3 regions of the Sinorhizobium prairiense genome follow, and region 1 is predicted to be linked to each of the others. Evidence: riboswitches for the same ligand, from Rfam matches in the RefSeq annotation. Region 1 holds a riboswitch; each other region holds the start of a gene.
What was found. Region 1 has a riboswitch for thiamine pyrophosphate ahead of thiC (phosphomethylpyrimidine synthase ThiC). Riboswitches for the same ligand answer to the same signal wherever they lie in the genome.
Positions count from the first base shown of each region.

Region 2: it holds a riboswitch for thiamine pyrophosphate, as region 1 does, so the genes downstream of both, thiB (thiamine ABC transporter substrate binding subunit) here and thiC (phosphomethylpyrimidine synthase ThiC) in region 1, are expected to answer to the same signal.
Region 3: it holds a riboswitch for thiamine pyrophosphate, as region 1 does, so the genes downstream of both, thiD (bifunctional hydroxymethylpyrimidine kinase/phosphomethylpyrimidine kinase) here and thiC (phosphomethylpyrimidine synthase ThiC) in region 1, are expected to answer to the same signal.

Region 1 covers NZ_CP104133.1:456,950-462,961, reverse strand. The annotation lists gene thiC (phosphomethylpyrimidine synthase ThiC) at 1-1,616, opposite strand, end outside; TPP riboswitch at 1,715-1,826, opposite strand; partial or broken gene N0Q91_RS25480 (aq_1923 C-terminal domain) at 1,987-4,028, shown strand; partial or broken gene dctD (C4-dicarboxylate transport transcriptional regulatory protein DctD) at 4,142-5,511, opposite strand; gene N0Q91_RS25470 (sensor histidine kinase) at 5,515-6,012, opposite strand, start outside.
Region 2 covers NZ_CP104131.1:3,265,873-3,271,884, reverse strand. The annotation lists partial or broken gene N0Q91_RS18345 (ABC-F family ATP-binding cassette domain-containing protein) at 1-419, opposite strand, end outside; gene N0Q91_RS18340 (thiamine diphosphokinase) at 424-1,074, opposite strand; gene N0Q91_RS18335 (GNAT family N-acetyltransferase) at 1,152-1,637, opposite strand; TPP riboswitch at 1,770-1,884, shown strand; gene thiB (thiamine ABC transporter substrate binding subunit) at 1,932-2,960, shown strand; gene thiP (thiamine/thiamine pyrophosphate ABC transporter permease ThiP) at 2,968-4,599, shown strand; gene thiQ (thiamine ABC transporter ATP-binding protein) at 4,596-5,312, shown strand; gene N0Q91_RS18315 (M48 family metalloprotease) at 5,634-6,012, shown strand, end outside.
Region 3 covers NZ_CP104133.1:18,403-24,414, forward strand. The annotation lists gene N0Q91_RS23430 (UTP--glucose-1-phosphate uridylyltransferase) at 1-8, shown strand, start outside; gene exoP (succinoglycan biosynthesis transport protein ExoP) at 63-2,423, shown strand; gene N0Q91_RS23440 (hypothetical protein) at 2,472-2,678, opposite strand; gene thiD (bifunctional hydroxymethylpyrimidine kinase/phosphomethylpyrimidine kinase) at 2,783-3,583, opposite strand; TPP riboswitch at 3,711-3,813, opposite strand; gene N0Q91_RS23450 (peroxiredoxin) at 4,027-4,686, shown strand; gene N0Q91_RS23455 (serine hydrolase domain-containing protein) at 4,804-5,808, opposite strand; gene N0Q91_RS23460 (beta-galactosidase) at 5,910-6,012, opposite strand, start outside.

The sequences.
Region 1 (6,012 bases):
GTCTCGGGGTCGAGCGAGAGGTTGAACTGATCCTCCCAGCGGAACTCGAAGCGGGCGCGCGACAGCGCGTCGTCGCGGGTTCGGGCGGCCGGGTGCCCTTTGGCGAGATCGGCGGCATGGGCGGCGATCTTGTAGGTGATCACGCCGGTCTTGACGTCGTTGCGGTCGGGCAGGCCCAGATGTTCCTTCGGCGTCACGTAGCAAAGCATGGCGGTGCCGAACCAGCCGATCATCGCCGCGCCGATGCCTGACGTGATGTGGTCGTAGCCGGGCGCGATATCGGTGGTGAGCGGCCCGAGCGTATAGAAGGGCGCTTCTCCGCAGACGGCGAGCTGCTTGTCCATGTTCTCCTTGATCTTGTGCATGGGCACATGGCCCGGCCCTTCGATCATCACCTGGCAATCCTTGGCCCAGGCGATCTTCGTCAGTTCGCCGAGCGTTTCGAGCTCCGCGAACTGGGCCCGGTCGTTTGCGTCGGCGATAGAGCCGGGACGCAGGCCGTCGCCGAGCGAGAAGGAAACGTCATAGGCGCGGCAGATGTCGCAGATCTCCTCGAAATGCTCGTAGAGGAAGCTCTCGCGGTGGTGATGCAGGCACCACTTCGCCATGATCGAGCCGCCGCGCGAAACGATGCCCGTGACGCGATCCACGGTGAGCGGGATATAATGAAGCCTGACCCCGGCATGGATGGTGAAATAGTCGACGCCCTGTTCCGCCTGCTCGATCAGCGTGTCGCGGAAGACCTCCCAGGAAAGATCCTCGGCGATGCCGTTTACCTTTTCCAGCGCCTGGTAGAGCGGCACGGTGCCGATCGGTACCGGCGAATTGCGGATGATCCATTCGCGGATGTTGTGAATGTTGCGGCCGGTGGAAAGGTCCATGACCGTGTCGGCGCCCCAGCGCGTCGCCCAGACCATCTTCTCGACCTCCTCGGCCATCGATGAGGTGACGGCGGAATTGCCGATATTCGCGTTGATCTTCACCAGGAAGTTGCGGCCGATGATCATCGGCTCGGCTTCCGGGTGGTTGATATTGGCCGGAATGATGGCGCGGCCGCTCGCCACTTCCTGGCGCACGAATTCCGGCGTTACGAAATCGGGGACAGAGGCACCGAAGCTTTCGCCGTCTCGGGCAAGCGCCTCCTTCGCGGCCTTCCGGCCGAGATTTTCGCGGATGGCGATGAACTCCATCTCCGGCGTGACGATGCCGGCGCGGGCATAGGCGAGCTGGGTTACCGCTTTTCCCGGCTTCGCCTTGAGCGGCTGGTGACGAATCGGGAATTCCGGCGTCAGCCTTTCGCCGGTGGCAAAGCCGTTGTCTTCGGCCTTCACCGCACGGCCGTCGTAGCTTTCGACATCGCCGCGCTTGAGAACCCAGTCGCTGCGAAGGCGCGGCAGGCCCGCGTCGATGCGGATATCGGCGTTTTCGACCGTGTAGGGGCCGGAGGAATCGTAAACAGTCACCGGCGGCTCGCCGGAGGTCGGATGCAGCGCGATCTCGCGCATCGGCACGCGGATCTCCGGGTGGATCTCGCCCGGCTTGTAAACCTTGCGGGATGCCGGGAGCGGTCCTTGCGTGACCGAGGGCGCAGCGGCGAGAGGCTTGATTAGATTCATCTTGAGGCTCCAATGTTTTCGCGTTGGAGACCCAGTTCTGAAGCCGGAAGGATGAAAAGACGTATCACCGATGAATTGCCGATAAACGGAATCCTGGCTGCTGCACGTCTGCACCGTCCCTACGCCAGTATGAACTGGATCAGGTTCAACGGGTCACTGCGCGCGCTAGCAGTATCTCAGCCCCTTGCCGGGACCCCCCTGGTGAATGGCGCAATTAGGGACGGTTATCGCCGCGGCGTCAAGATGGTTTTTGCACCGGCTAAATCCCGTGCGCAGGGCTCGCGCCATGCTTGCAAATGCAAAGTTCTAAATCTACTTACCGTCCGAGTCTGAAGCGCCATGATGCGCATAGCGAAAAGGGGTGAAGGTCTTGGGGCAGGCGGAGACGGGGACCAGGAAAAGGGGACGCAAGGCGCTTTGGGCGGCCGTTGCGGTCATCGCAATCGCAGCCGCAGGCGCGACCGGTTACAAGATTGCTGTCGAAAAGAGCGTGAGCAGGCTGATCGCCGAACGGGGCGGCAGAGTGGGCACGGTCGAAGCGGACTTCTTCGGGCGCGTTCACCTGCGCGACCTGACGCTGCCGCTGAAGGAAGGATCCGAACTTCGCGTCGCCGCGATCGACGGGCGGCCCAGGATCCTATTTCTGGACGGCATGCTCGAGGTCAGCGGCGTGGACCTCGATATGCGCCCGGGCAAGATCGCCGTGCCGAAGGTGATCGTCGAGCAGGCGGAGTTCGGTCGCGACACGCTGGCGCAAATGTTCGGCGCGGGAAGCAACCTTTCGCTGCCGAAACAGTTGGCGCTTTTTACGGCAAAGAGCGTCACCGCCCCTGAGGTGATCATCACGCAGACGGTTGCCGGTAGCGAGCAGAAGCTGGTCTACAAGAACGTGGTCTCGGAAGGTATCGTCGATGGCCGCATTGCGCGCTATTCGGCGAGTGGTGCGAGCTTCGAAGCCGCCATAGGCGCCTCCGATGGAGAGGGCGGCGAGAGGAAGCGGCTGACGGGCTCCCTTGGAGCCATGACGGGGCAGGACGTCGATGCCGCCTATCTGGCCCGCATCTATACTGAAAAGGCCGGGCCGGGCGACGGGCAGGCAAGGCCTGTCTATGGGCCATTCTCGATCAAGGATATAGCCTTCTCGGATGGCGAGGCGAGCTTCGGCTATGACGAGGTTCGCAGCAGCGGCGTAAGCATGCGGATGCTGGACGAGCCACTTCGCGAAACTCTGGAGAAGCTCAACTCGGTCTCGTCGCCCGAGGATCTGCCCGTGGCGGAGCGTCAAGACTATTTCGCCCGGATTCTGTCGGTCGCCGATTTGACGAGGAAGGCCGACATGGAAATGCTGGGTCTGAAGATCGACGCGCCGGACAAGGATGGTGAAGAGGGCGAGAGGATCAAGCTGGCGATGGATCGCCTCGCGCTCCGGCTCGATGGCCGGAAGCTCGACGCGTCGGTGAATGGCTTCTCGATGGCGGAGGGCGCGGACTACGTCAAAGTCTCCGAAGCAAGCATTTCGGGCTTTTCCTGGGATCCCAGCGTGGAAGCGCTGAAGAAGTTCGTCGCTCTGCAGGATGGGCAGCATGAGAACTTCCCTTTCACGACGCTGCTGCCGGAGTTCGGAACGTTCCGCGTGGCGGGAATCGATGCCGATCTGCCTGACTCGAGCACCGGCGTGGAAGACTGGGACGAATACAACGACACTCCGGATGCTGGAGAGGGCGATCGGCCGCAACGCATCCGCTTCACGATGAAGGGATACGAGCTGGCGCTCGCGAAACCGCGAAACGGCATTCCGACTGACGTCCGCGCCGGATACCAGGATTTCGCCCTTCAAATCCCGGAGCATACGCAGGACGAGACTCTCGCCAAGCTTCGCAAGCTGGGCTTCAACGAATTGGTCCTCTCCTCCAACCTCGAAGCCGCCTGGGACGAAGCGACCGAGACTCTGGTCATCAAGGATATCTCCACGAGCGGAAAGGATATTGGCCGCTTTTCCCTCTCCGGCCTTCTGGGAGGCGTGAGCGGCGACTTCTTTCGGGCGACGCGGCTAAGGCGCAGGCGGCGTTGTTCGGCCTCACCGCGCGGGAAGCAAGCCTGAAGATCGAGGACAAGGGCTTCACCGCCAAAGGGATACAGGTCTATGCCGAACAAAACGGCATGACGGAGGATCAGGCACGCGGCATGCTGGAAATGACGGCGTCGGTGATGCTGCATCAATTTGCCGCGCAGGAGCCTCGGCTGCGGAATGTGGTGGATGCAGTTTCGCGGTTCATCGCGAAACCGGGGACATTCACGCTGACGGCCAAGTCCAAATCCGCCAGCGGCATCGGTGCGCTCGAATTCGCGGTTGCTTCGCAAAATCCGCTTCTGCTTCTCGACAGGGTCGACTTCGAGGCGACGGCGGAATAGCGGCCTTCTCGCCGCAAGCGGGGCGAAGAGGGCTCGCAGGCCGCCTAAAGTCTACTCCCTGGTTCAACGCTGGTTGAACGGGGAGGGGTTAGAACGTGGGGCAAACTGTCCACCTACGCGTCGCCACTCTTCGCGCCTGCCCGGTCGATAAAATCCGCCCGGTTGATCCCATGGCGTTGCAGCTTGTCGTAAAAAGTCTTGCGGGGGATGCCGAGGGCTTGCAGGGTCTCCTTGACGTCGCCGCGGTGCTCCGTGAGGGCCTGCTTGAGGATATCGGCCTCGTAGCGTTCCAATCTTTCCGGCAGGGTTGCTCCGCTTGAGGCGGGCGTTGCGGCCGGAGCTCCCAGGTTTCCCTCCACCCCCAGCGCGACCCGTTCGGCGAAGTGCGAAAGCTCGCGCACATTGCCCGGCCAGGAATGCGTGGCCAGGTAGGCGTGCATGGCAGCCGAGATCGCGGGCACGTCGCGGCCGAAGCGTTCCGAGGCGCGGGCCAGGAAATGGGAGAAGAGGAGGGGATGTCGTCGCGCCGTTCGCGCAAGGGCGGGATCGAGAGCGTCACGACATTCAGCCGGTAATAGAGATCCTCGCGGAAATCGCCGCGCGCGGCCGGATCGCCGAGGTCGACCTTGGCTGCGGCGACGACGCGGATGTCGACGGGACGGGTCAGGTTGGTGCCGAGCGGGGTGATCTCGCGTGCTTCAAGCACGCGCAGCATCTTCACCTGGGTTGCCGGCGGCATCGCCTCGATCTCGTCGAGGAAGAGGGTGCCGCCGTTCGCATGCTCGATCCTGCCGACCCGCTTCTTGACGGCGCCGGTAAAGGCGCCGGGCTCGTGGCCGAAGAGCTCGCTTTCGATGACCGTTTCCGGCAGAGCGCCGCAATTCAGTGCGACGAAGTTGCCGGTTCTGCGCCGGCTCCATTGGTGCAGCAGCGTGGCGACGACCTCCTTGCCGCTGCCCGTCTCGCCGGCGACCAGCACATCGACATCGGTGTCGGCGATGTGTTTCAAGGTCTGGCGAAGCCGCTCCATGGCCGGCGTCTGGCCGATCAGCGGCAGGCCTTCGGAGGCGGCTTCGGCCGCGCGGCGCAGCGCCCGGTTCTCCATGACGAGCCGCCGTTTCTCCTCTGCGCGCCGGGCGCTCTGGACAAGACGGTCGGCGGCAAACGGCTTGGCGACGAAGTCATAGACGCCGTCCTGGATCGCCTGCACCGCCATCGGGATGTCGCCGTGTCCCGTGACAAGGATCATCGGCAGGTCCGGATCGAGCGACAGAACCTTGCGGAAAAGGGCGAGCCCGTCCATGCCCGGCATGCGGATATCGCTGATGACGACGCCCGCGAAGTCGGCGGAAAGTTCGGAGAGCGCCTCCGTCGCGCTGGCAAAGGACGAGACGGTGAAGCCCGCAAGCTCGAGCGTCTGCTGCATCGCCTTGCGCAGATCGCGGTCGTCATCGATCAGGAACACGGATGGGGCGGCGCTCATCGCTCAGGCCTTCTTGAGATTGACGGTAAATGTCGTTCCGGAGGGACTGCTCTCGACCTCGATCGTGCCGCCATAGTCGGAGACGATCTCCTTGGAGATCGCGAGACCGAGGCCCAGCCCGTCTTCCTTCGAAGTGTTGAACGGCGTGAACAGCTCTTCGCGGACATCGGCCGCAATCCCCGGGCCATTGTCGGCGACGGTCAGCGCGATACCGCCGGCCACGTCCTCGCAGCGCACCCGGATCGCGCCGTTCTCGCTGTCGCCGATCGCTTCCAGCGCATTCTGCAGAAGGTTGATCAAGACCTGCTCCAGCCGGATGCGGTTGCCGAGTGCCTGGAGGTCATCGGGCGGCAGATCGATGCGTATTGCGTCCATCCGTCCGGCAAAACGGCTTCGGAGCAGCATGAGCGCACCCTCGACGACCTCCTTCATCGCGGTCGGCCCGGCGGCGAAATGGCCCTTGCGGGCGAAGCGGCGCAGTTCGTCGGTGATGGCGCCGAC
Region 2 (6,012 bases), on a different replicon from region 1:
ATATCGGGCTCCGGCGCAAGCACACGGGCAAGGGCGGCACGACGCGCCTCGCCGCCGGAAAGGCGCGTCGGCTTTTCCTCCCCGGTCAGCCCCAGATGCTGCAGCAGGTAGGCGACCCGGTAGGGATCGTCGCCTGGCCCGAGGCCGGCTTCGGCATAGGCCTGAACCGTATCGAAGCCGTCGAAATCGGGCGCCTGGTGCAGATAGCGGATCGTCACCGATGGATGCCGGAAGATCTCGCCCGACTGGGGTTCTGCAAGCCCGGCGGCGATCTTCATCAGCGTCGATTTGCCCGAACCATTGCGGCCAACGAGGCAGATGCGATCGCCGGGCTCGACCTGCAGGCCCGCACCCGCAAGCAGCGGCGTGCCGCCGAAGGTCAGTAGAATGTCGTCAAGCTTCAGGATGGGAGGCGCCAAGGCATCAGGCTCCGGAAAGATCATAGGGGCGGGCGAGAATGACGGCCCGGCCGGATTTCAGGGTCAAGCGGACCGTGCCATCCGCGATGTTCGAAATGGTGCGGGACGAGCCGAAGGGCAAATGAAAATCCTTCAGCGGATAGCGCACGTTCTCGATCGAAAGACCGTCAAGGTCCGCAAAGCCGAGGATCGAGAAGAGGCTGCCTTTCGGCAGCTCGATCTCCTGCGAGCCGGGCAGCAGCGGATAGGCCTCCTCCTCGCCGGAGGTCATCATCACCGCAACGCCGCTCTGGGCAAGCGCGACGGTACCGAGGAGATGCAGGAAAGCGTGATCGCTGCGCGCGCCGCCGAGTCCGCCCGCGAAGACGAGCGAGGTCGCGCCACGCTCGAGGGCTGCCTCGACGGCGATCTCCCCGTCGGTCGCGTTCTTGGCAGCTGGATGGCGTTCACGCGGGACGCCGGCAAACTCCGCCAGAAGCGCCTCATCGGTGGAATCGAAATCGCCGACCCAGAGATCGGGAACGATCCCCAGCGTCCTTGCATGACGCATGCCGCCGTCGGCGGCGACGAAGCGGCTGCCTTCGAGCTGTCGAGCGAGCCGGTCTGTCGGCGTCAGCGCGCCGCCGAGCAGGATGGTGAAGGGTGATCGGGTCATGGCAGAAGCCCATAGCGCAAAGCAGCGGCGAAGGAAAAGGGCTCCGGCTGCTGTTTTGCGAACGCATGCTGCGCGGATCAGGTTCCGGACGCCGGATCCCCGGGAAAAAGCATGCCGTCGTAGATACCGGGCGTCGACCCGGCGATCTCCACCGCACCCACCGCACGGGCATAGAATTCGGCAGGGCCGACGCCGCCGATGATCGCATAGGCATAGCCGGCGGCGCGCATGGACAGCAGGCTTTCGACAAGCAGGGCCTCGCCGATGCCCTTGCCGCGCATGGTCGCGTCAACTCCGGTCGGACCGAAGAAGCCGAGCGCGGTTACGTCATGGCAGGCAAAGCCCACGATCCGGTCCCGATGGTGAGCGATATGGATGCGCGCCGGCGTCGAGGAGAAGGCGGTTTCGGCCTCGCCGGCCCACCCGGCCCCGAAGCGCTCCTCGATCCAGGGAATGACGGCCCGCCGCTCGGCCGCAAGCGCCCGGCGGATGCGGATGTCGGGGTCGAGACGCGATGGGCGGCCCTCGGGCAAGGCATAGAGGCGGACGAGCATGTCTGGCATGAAATTGTCTCCGCTTTCGGCGAACAAACGGCGCCGGCAATTGTTTGACTTTTAATAGCGCGGCTGACGCGGACGGCAAACGCCCTGCTGAAACTCAGCTTGCCTAAGCCGTCGCCGGAAGCTAAATCTCTTGCTGCTCTAACGGGGTGCCCTGGTCGGCTTTTGCGACCGTGGCTGAGAGGCTTCGAGCCAACCCGCGGAACCTGATCCGGCTCATACCGGCGGAGGGATTAGAAGCGATCGGACCGATACGCGCTTTTCCCATGCAGCAACAACAAAGGGAGAGGTGCCAGAATGTCCAGTTCACTCCATCGAAAGATCCTTGGCCGGCTTGCGATCGCCGCAGCTTCGATCGCGGCATTTTCCGTGAGCGCGGCGGCCGCGGAAAAAACCCTGACGGTCTATACCTATGAGAGCTTCATCACCGAATGGGGGCCGGGCGCCAAGGTGGCGGAAGCGTTCGAGAAGACCTGCGACTGCAAGGTCGACTATGTAGGGGTTGCCGACGGGGTCGAACTCCTGACGCGGCTGAAGCTCGAAGGTCAGGCATCCAAGGCCGACATCGTACTCGGTCTCGACACCAATCTGGTGGCGGAGGCGAAGGCGACCGGCTTCTTCGCTCAACACGGCGCCGATACCGCTTCCGTCAAGGTCCCGGGCGGCTTCTCCGACGACACCTTCATACCGTATGACTACGGCCATTTCGCCGTCGTCTACGACACCGAGACGCTGAAGGATCCACCGAAGAGCCTCAAGGAACTGGTCGAGGGCGATCCGTCGCAGAAGATCGTCATCGAGGACCCCCGGACCTCAACCCCCGGCCTCGGCCTCCTGCTGTGGGTGAAGTCGGTCTATGGCGACCAGGCCGGCCAGGCTTGGGCGAAGCTCAAGGACCGCGTGCTGACGGTCACGCCGGGCTGGTCGGAAGCCTATGGTCTCTTCACGAAGGGCGAGGCCCCGATGGTTCTCTCCTACACCACCTCGCCCGCCTATCACATGGTGGCGGAAAACACCGAGCGCTACCAGGCGGCCCCCTTCGCCGAAGGCCACTATATCCAGATCGAAGTCGCCGCATTGACGAAGAACGCGAAGGACCCGGAACTCGCCCGAAACTTCCTGACCTTCATGATCGGTCCGGAATTCCAGTCGATCATCCCGACGACCAACTGGATGATGCCGGTGACCGCAACCAAGGAGCCACTGCCGGAAGCCTTCAGCAAGCTCGTCGACCCGCAAAAGACGCTCCTCATTCCCTCCGAGGAGGTCGCCGCCAACCGCAAGGCCTGGGTCGACGAATGGCTGGCCGCCATGAGCCGGAACTGAGGCCGGATTGTCCGGCACGAAGGAAAGCAAGATGACAATCGCCGCCGGGGCCTTCGCCCTCGGCGGCATCCTGCTTTTCGTCGGCCTCGCCGGCGCGGCACTGCTTGCCCAGTCGGCCGGCAGCGCCGGCGCCGGTCCGCTTTTCGATGCCTATATCTGGCGCATCACACGCTTCACGCTGCTGCAGGCCAGCCTCTCGACGCTTCTTGCCATCCTTTTCGCCATACCCGTGGCCCGGGCGCTTGCCCGCCAGGCTTCGTTCCCCGGCCGCATCTGGGTGCTGCGGCTTCTGGCGCTGCCACTCGGCCTGCCGGCGATCGTCGCCGCACTCGGGCTGATCGAAATCTGGGGCCGGCAGGGGCTCTTGAACAGGGTGCTTTCGGCAGGCGGGTTGGAGCAGCCGGTCAGCATCTATGGCCTCTCCGGCATTCTCATTGCCCATGTCTTCTTCAACATGCCGCTCGCCGCACGCTTGATGCTTGCCGGCATCGAGCGCATTCCGGCCGAATACTGGCGCAGCTGCGCCAATCTCGGCATGGGTTCCTTCGCCACCTTTCGCTTCATCGAGTTGCCGGTGATCCGTGGATTGCTTCCCGGCATCGCCGGGCTCATCTTCATGCTCTGCGCCACCAGCTTCACGCTCGTGCTGACGCTTGGCGGGGGGCCGGCCGCGAGCACGCTCGAAGTGGCGATCTACCAGGCGCTGCGCTTCGACTTCGATCCGCCGCGGGCGATCGCCCTTTCGGCACTTCAGGTCGCCCTTACCGGAGCGCTGCTTCTCGTCTTGAAATTGATCGCGCCGGCGCCGCTGGAGGGAGAGACGAGCGGCAGGGCCATCCGGCGTTTCGACGGCGCGAGCGGTCTGTCGCGGCTTGCCGACCGTATCTGGCTGGTACTCGCCGTCATCCTCATCGGCCTGCCCTTTGCGGCCATCGCCTATAGCGGATCGAAGGCCGACCTCGTCCGTCTCGTGAGCGAGCCGGCATTCCATCGGGCGCTCGCCATGAGCGCGACGATCGCCCTTGTCTCCGCCGCGATTTCGGTAATCATCGCGGCGCTGATGATCCGTACCGAACGCCTCGCGCTGGCGCGCCGGCGCCCGGGGCCGGCGGCTCGCCTCTTTGCAGGAGGGATCGGCGCAAGCACCTCCTTCATACTGCTCGTGCCTCCCGTCGTGCTCGGCGCCGGATGGTTCCTGCTCCTGAGGCCGTTCGGGGACGTCGCCCGTTTCGCGCCGGCCGTCGTCGTCGCCATCAATGCGCTGATGGCGCTTCCCTTCGTTCACCGGGTGCTGGCGCCGGCCATGGCGACGCATGCCGCTCGCACCGCGCGCCTTGCCGCGAGCCTCGGCATCGGGGGCTTCCACCGCCTGCTGTGGATCGACTGGCCGGGTCTGCGCAAACCTCTCTTCGTCGCCTTTTCCTTTGCCATGGCCCTCTCGCTCGGCGATCTGGGAGCCGTCGCTCTTTTCGGCTCCGAGGACATGGTAACCCTCCCTTATCTGCTCTATAGCCGGATGGGCAGCTATCGCACCGCGGATGCGGCCGGACTGGCGCTGGTTCTCGGCCTTCTCTGCCTTGTCCTGACGGTGCTCGGCACGGCGGGAGAGGAGAGGCGGCCGGAGGGTAAATACACATGAGTTCCACCGCTCTCGCCGTAAAGGGCATCGAGATAAGCTTCGAAACAACGACGCTCGCCTTCGACTGCACGGTTCCCGCGGAGCGGATCGTCGCCGTGGCCGGCGCCTCCGGCTCGGGCAAGTCGACGCTCTTCAACGTCATCGCCGGCTTCGAGCAACCGGAGCGCGGGGAAGTCCGCATCTTCGGCGAGGAAATGACCGGTCGCCCGCCGGCGGAACGGCCGGTATCGATCATATTTCAGGAACATAACCTCTTCGCACATCTCGACGCCGCAACCAATGTCGGCTTCGGCATCAGCCCGGCGCTGCGACTGGACGCGGCCGACCGCATGAAAGTGGAGGACGCACTGGCCCGTGTCGGGCTCGCCGGTTTTGGCAAGCGGCTGCCGCCGACGCTTTCAGGCGGCGAACGCCAGAGGGTCGCGCTCGCGCGCGCCTTCGTGCGGCACCGCCCGATCCTCCTGCTCGACGAGCCTTTCGCTGCGCTCGACCCCGGCATGCGCGCCGAGATGCGGACACTCATCAGCGATCTGCACGAGGAGGAAGGCAACACGATACTGATGATCACGCATCATCCCGATGACGTGAGGGCGCTCGCCGACAGCGTTCTTTTCCTCGACCGGGGCCGGATTGTCGCCCATGATGAGGTCGATCGGTTTCTCGGGCGCCGCGACATCACGGCCATCAACCGGTTCCTCGGCAAGGAGGGATGACGACCTGTTCGCGGCGACCGATCCGACGCCGGACGAACTAAATTCGCCGGACGCCACAATTTGACCGCCGCGCCGTGCGAGGCGCGGGAGACACCAGCGGGTATCTCGCAAAATTCGCGCATCCGTTGCTGCGATACCACGGGGCAACTATTTCTACTGGGGTCGGCTAGGCAGGCGGCGCTGAAATCGGATACAGCAGAATCCTGGCTGAAACACCCGCGCCGGTGCGCCGCATCCGGCTGAAAAAGTAGGACTTTTCGCCGATTGCGATGAATGGCTTCGAGCCGCGGGTCGCGCCGGCGGATGGGGACGGGCTGAGGCATGATAAGGCAGGCAGTCATGAATGGCTGGTTTCCGCGGCGGCATGGAGCCGTGCGCGCACGAGCGCTGGTCGCATTGGGTGCCACGACGCTGATGGCTGGCTGCCAATCCGTCATCGAGCAGACCTACGAGCCCACCGTTTCGCCATCTTCGAATCCGCAGATCGTCGAGGAAGTGCAGAAGAACGACCCGCGGGCCCAGCTCGGTGCGCGCGAGCATCCGCGCATCGTGGCGAGCTACGGCGGAGAATACCGCGACGCCAAGACCGAGCGGCTGGTCGCCCGGATCACCGGCGCCCTGACGGCGGTTTCGGAAAACCCGCAGCAATCCTACCGCATCACCATTCTCAACTCGCCGGCAATCAACGCTTTCGCGCTTC
Region 3 (6,012 bases), 440 kb from region 1:
CGGCATAAGCGGCGGCTTCCGGCAGTCCTTCGGGACTGCCGGAACAAGGACCGGAGAAGAAGATGAACAGAACGGCCCCCATGAAACAAAGAAGCGTTCCATTGAGCAGCATCATACCCAGCGAAGAACAGTCAGACGGCTTTATCGACCTCGACCGGCTTGTCGCCGCAGTCTTTCGTCGTGCCCGGCTCGTGGCCGCATTCGTCCTGCTCTTCATTGCGCTGGGGGTCGCTTATCTCCTATTTGCCACGCCCTATTACACGTCGATGACGCAGATCCTTCTCGACGAAAACCTGTCCAAATATGCCGAGGAGGAGCCTACCCCGGTAAACAGCCAGATGCTCGACACGCAGATTGCGAGTGCGGTCGAGATCCTGAAGTCCGGCGAACTCGCATTGCGCGTCGTCGACAAGCTCAAACTCGACGAAAACGATACGATACTCAATCCGCCGCAGTCGCCCGTTGCCGTCGTCAAGGACTGGTTGAAATCGGCAACCGGGCTTTTTTCCGGCGGTCCCGACGTTACGGAAGAACAGGCGCGCAACGGACGGCGGCAGAAGGCAGCCGCGATCATACAGCAATCGCTCGCGGTCGAGCGTGTTTCGCGCAGCTCGGTCGTGGCCGTTGCCTTTCGCTCAAGCGACCCCTTGCTTGCGGCGACCATCGCGCGCGGTTACGCAAGTGCCTATCTGACGGATCAGTTGAACGCCAATTTCGAGGCGACCGAGCGCGCATCCGTCTGGCTGCAGGAACGGCTTACGGATCTTCAGCAGCGCTCGCAGGCCGCCGCGCTCGAAGTCGCGCATTTCAGGGCCGAGAACGGTCTGACGGCTGCACGGGGCGAGCTGATGTCCGAGCAGCAGATGGCCGATCTCAACAGCCAGCTCATCGTCGCCCAGGCCGATACGGCAAGTGCGTCGGCCCGTTACAACCAGTACAAGTCGATCGTCGATCAGGGACCGGAGAACGCGGTCAAGAACGCCACCATTTCCTCAAAGGAGGGTGACAATTCGGTGATCCGTGACCTTAGGACCCGCTATCTCACCGTCGGCAAGCGTGAGCGGGAAGTCTCGGATAATTTCGGCGCCGACCACCCGCAGGCGGTATCGCTCCGCGCCGAGCAGGAGGATGTCGCGCGGCAGATCTACCAGGAACTGCAGCAGCTCACTGCAAGCTACAAGAACGAATACGAGGTCGCGCAATCGCGCGAGGCATCGCTCAGGAAGAGCATCCAGGGCATTGCCGGCAAGACCTCCGACGCCAGCGAGCAACTCGTTCAATTAAGGGAGCTCGAACAGAAGGCAGCGGCTCTGAAGACGCTCTACGAATCCTATCTCGGCCGCTACGAACAGGCGACGCAGCAGCAATCCTTCCCGATCGCCAAGGCGCGCGTCATCTCCGAGGCCGGCGTGCCCGTGTCACCGTCGAGCCCCAAGAAAACGATGACTCTCGCGCTCTCGGCCGTGCTCGGCATGATGGTCGGCGGGGCTTACGCGGCCTTCCTCGAATTCCGCGAACGGACTTTCCGCCTGGAAGGCGACATACGCTCGATCCTCGGCCATCGCTCGCTTGGCTACGTCCCGCTGCTCGGAACGCGCATGAAGAAGAAGGCACAACTGGTCCATGCGCATTTCGGCTCGGTGAAAAGACATGACGAAGCTGTCGACGACACGATGCCGTTCCAACGACTTTCGCGCATCGTCGTCGATGCGCCGCGTTCGACCTTTGCGGAGACCTTCCGCAACGCCAAGCTTGCCTGCGACCAGATGCTCGCCGGCAGCGAAAGCCGCGTGATCGCCATTGCATCGGCCCTTCCGGACGAGGGAAAGTCGATCATTGCCGCGAACTTCGCCGCGCTTCTGGCGGCGAGCGGCAAGCGGACCCTGCTCATCGACGCCGATATACGCAAGCCGGGACTGACTCAGATGATCACGCCCGCCCCGCGCACCGGGCTCGTCGAAACGCTGACCGGAGAAGCCACCTGGCCCGCCGGAATCAAGGTGGACCAGCGCACCAAGCTCGCAATCCTTCCGGCCGGCGGCGCATCGCATCAGCGGCATCAGAGCAATGAACTGCTCGCCTCCCCGGCCATGGCGAACCTCATCGAGAACGCCCGCAACGCCTTCGACTACGTCGTCGTCGATCTTGCCGCACTCGCCCCCGTCGTCGACGCCAAGGCTTTCGCGCCGCTTGCCGACGGTATTCTCTTCGTGGTCGAGTGGGGAAGGACGCCTTCGCGGCTCGTACGCGATCTCCTCAACTCGGAACCATTGATCAACTCGAAGGTGCTTGGCGTCATCCTCAACAAGACGGACATGAACGAACTCGGCAAATACAGCGACTTCGACGGGGCGGAGAAATACCGCCACCGCTACGGCAAATATTACGTCGAGAATACGATTACGGAAAACAACGCCGCTTGAGGCGACCGCGGCCGCGCCACCTGTGCGCGGCCTTTTCGCCCTTCGCCGTCAGGCCTTGCGGCGATCGACGATCCAAGCGGCTGCCATTAGCGCGATGACCGCCGTAAGGGCAACGAGTGCCAGCGCATAGAAAAGCGAATATTCGACCAGCGACGGCAGCATCGAAAAACAACGCCGCACCCTGCCGGGCGACCGCCGCCAATCCGGCAGGTCGTCACGGTTGAAAGCCTCCAGCCGGCGGGTAAGAAAATGCATATCGCGAGAACCGATCGCCAATCGAAGCCATGGACGCGGTCATGCTGCTGAACAACAGTGGCGATAGCGAGGCACTTCAGCTCCCCCGAGCCGTCACCCGGCAGTCAATCTTCCCACCACCGGTGGAAATGATGGACCGGGCCGCGCCCCTGACCTATCTCCAGGCGGTCGGCCGCGGAGATTGCGGCATGCAGATAGGACTTGGCGGCACTCACCGCTTCGACCAGCGGCAAGCCTTTCGCAAGGCCGGCGGCAATGGCTGCCGACAGGGTGCAGCCGGTGCCGTGGTCGTTGCGCGTCTCGATCCGCGCGGCGGGAAGGCGGACAAGAGTGTCGCCGTCGAAGAAGAGGTCTGTGGCCTCCTGGCCCTTCAAGTGCCCGCCCTTTACCAGAACCGCATATGCGCCGGTCCGCATGATCGCTTCCGCCTGGCGCGCCATCTCCGCCTCGTCCTCGGCGATTGCGCGCCCGGTCATGAGCGCGGCCTCGGCAAGATTGGGCGTGGCGACGAGCGCCAGCGGCAACAGCTCTTCGATGAGCGCCGTAACGGCATCCGGCCGAAGCAACGCGTCGCCGGAGGTCGCAACCATGACCGGATCCACGACCGCCCGTTTTCCGGACCGGCGCAATCCATCGGCAATGGCGGCGATTGTTTCCCGACGCGAGACCATGCCGATCTTGACGGCCGTCACGTCGAGATCGGAGAAGACGGCGTCCATCTGCGCCGACACGATTTCAGCGGAGACATCCTCGACGGCCGTCACACCCCTGGTGTTCTGGGCCGTGATCGCAGTGATGACGCTGGCGCCGTAAACGCCGAGCGCTGAAAACGTCTTGAGGTCCGCCTGAATACCGGCGCCGCCGCCCGAGTCCGAGCCGGCGATGGTGAGAGCAATCGCCGTCATGCCCAGTCCTCCTTCGCACGAGGGCGGATGATGGTTGCGAGCGGTACGGCAGAGGACGTCATCGATCGATCTCCAGACGGAACATCACGGAGATCCAGGAAAGGCGATGAAAAGGAGAACTTGCCGCTGGCGGCCTTCTTTCCGTTCCTACGCCGGCATGACCCGGATCAGGTTCAAGGGTCCGGCTCAACGCCATCTCAGCACCGTCTGGTGCTCCCCTCGGAATGCGCTATCTATGCGGCTGTGGCAAAGCGATGTCAACGCGCCCGCGCAAAGGCTTGTAAGACCTGGCTTTTAGGCCAGCCGGCAAAAATATACCCGCAGCCTGGCCACCTATGATGCAGTCATTCCTTCTGCCGCCGTCAATCGCTCGTTTCCTCCTCGAAAACGGCGGCGATTGCGTTATTCTTAGCGAAATTTCGTCGTACAGGAGGGAACACGCCATGAGTCTGCGCATCAACGATACCGCCCCTGATTTCACCGCCGAGACAACGCAGGGCACGGTCAATTTCCATGAATGGATCGGCGACGGCTGGGCTGTCCTTTTCTCCCATCCGAAGAACTTTACTCCCGTCTGCACCACGGAACTCGGCGCCATGGCCGGCATCGAGCCCGAATTCCGCAAGCGCGGCGTCAAGATCATCGGCATTTCGGTCGACCCGGTCGAAAGTCACACCAAGTGGAAGAACGACATCAAGGTCGCGACCGGCTTCGAGGTCGACTACCCGCTGATCGGCGACCGCGATCTGAAGGTGGCAAAGCTCTACGACATGCTGCCGGCCGGCGCCGGAGAGACGTCCGAGGGCCGGACGCCTGCGGATAACGCCACCGTGCGTTCGGTCTACGTCATCGGCCCCGACAAGAAGATCAAGCTGATCCTCACCTATCCGATGACCACCGGCCGCAACTTCAACGAGATCCTGCGCGCCATCGACTCGATCCAACTCACCGCCAAGCATCAGGTGGCAACACCCGCGAACTGGCAGCAGGGCGAGGACGTCATCATCACGGCCGCCGTCTCCAACGAGGACGCCGTGCAGCGTTTCGGGTCGTTCGACACCGTGCTTCCCTATCTCCGGAAGACAAAGCAGCCAACGGCCTAAGCAAACCCGCTGGCCAACAGTCAATCGGTCGGGCGCGTCAATTCTCCAAGGTCGACGCGCCCTTGGCGTTTTTTGCTAACATGTTTGTTTAACGCGCACAGAGCAGAACCATCTGCCTCAATCCGCTTTGGCGATGGAGATGATCTCTGCCAGCACCCCGTGCAGAGCGTCGCGATAGCCGTTGCGTGCCGAGGGGCCGCTTTCATCCGACGTCATGACCACCGTCAGGTCCAGGGACGGCACTATATAGAGCATCTGGCCGCCATAGCCCCAAGCGTAATACACATCCTCGTCGCCGATCCGGCGCGTGAACCAGCCATATCCGTAGCCGTCGCCGGTAAAACGGGAGGCCGTGCGCGGCTGCCAGGAAAGCTCCACCCAATCGGCCGGGACGACCTGCCGTCCGTCCGCGGTGCGGCCGCGGTTGCGATAGAGCTCACCGAAGGCAAGGAGCGATCGCGCGCTCATCGCCATCTGGTTGCCCCCGAGATAGATGCCCTGGGGATCCCGCTCCCAGGCGCCGATCCGGAAACCCTCGACCGGACCGAGCCATTCGCGCGCAAGCGCCAGTGTCGACTTGCCGCCGACCTTGGTCAGTATTGCCGAGAGCAGATGGGTCGAGGCGGTCGAATAAAGCATCCGCCCTCCGGGCTCGTCGTCGAAGGGCTGTGCCAGTGCGAAACGAACCCAGTTGCGGCTCGACACCCAGCGGCCGTAATTCGGCCCGGACATGCGCCCCAGTCCCGCTTGCATCGAAAGCAGGTTGCCGATGGTGATGTCGTTGATCCGGGGGTCGGCCTGTGACGGGAGATCTTCCTTGAGGAGCGGCGCGATCTTCTGCTCCGGGCCGTCGAGCAGACCCTTGTCGATCGCAATGCCCACAAGTGCGGATACGATCGATTTCGATGCGGACTTGATGTTGGTCGACTCCGAGGGCGTGTGGCCGCGATAACCCTTTTCGGCAATCGTCTCCCCGTCCCTGGCAACGACCACGGTCTTCAGCGGTTTCAACTCTTCTCTGGTCGCCAGGGCCGTCAGCAAGGTGGTGACGGACTGATCCTGCGCGGCTGCCGCCGAGTGGAAACCGAAGAGCGCAAGGAACGTAACAACGAGCATAGTCATGCGTTCGACCTAGGGCGAATGGCACGACAAGTCATCAAGTGCAGTCCAAGCTCACGACGATGTGACCTTGCCTGAAGGTCGGCTACATCGATGCTCCGGGTTCATTCCCTCCAGATCGCAACATCGACGGGTTTCAGCGTGCGGCCCCCCAGGTAGAACTCGGCCGAGGGCCCTGCGGGCACCTCCGCGGGGGTCCGGCCGAAA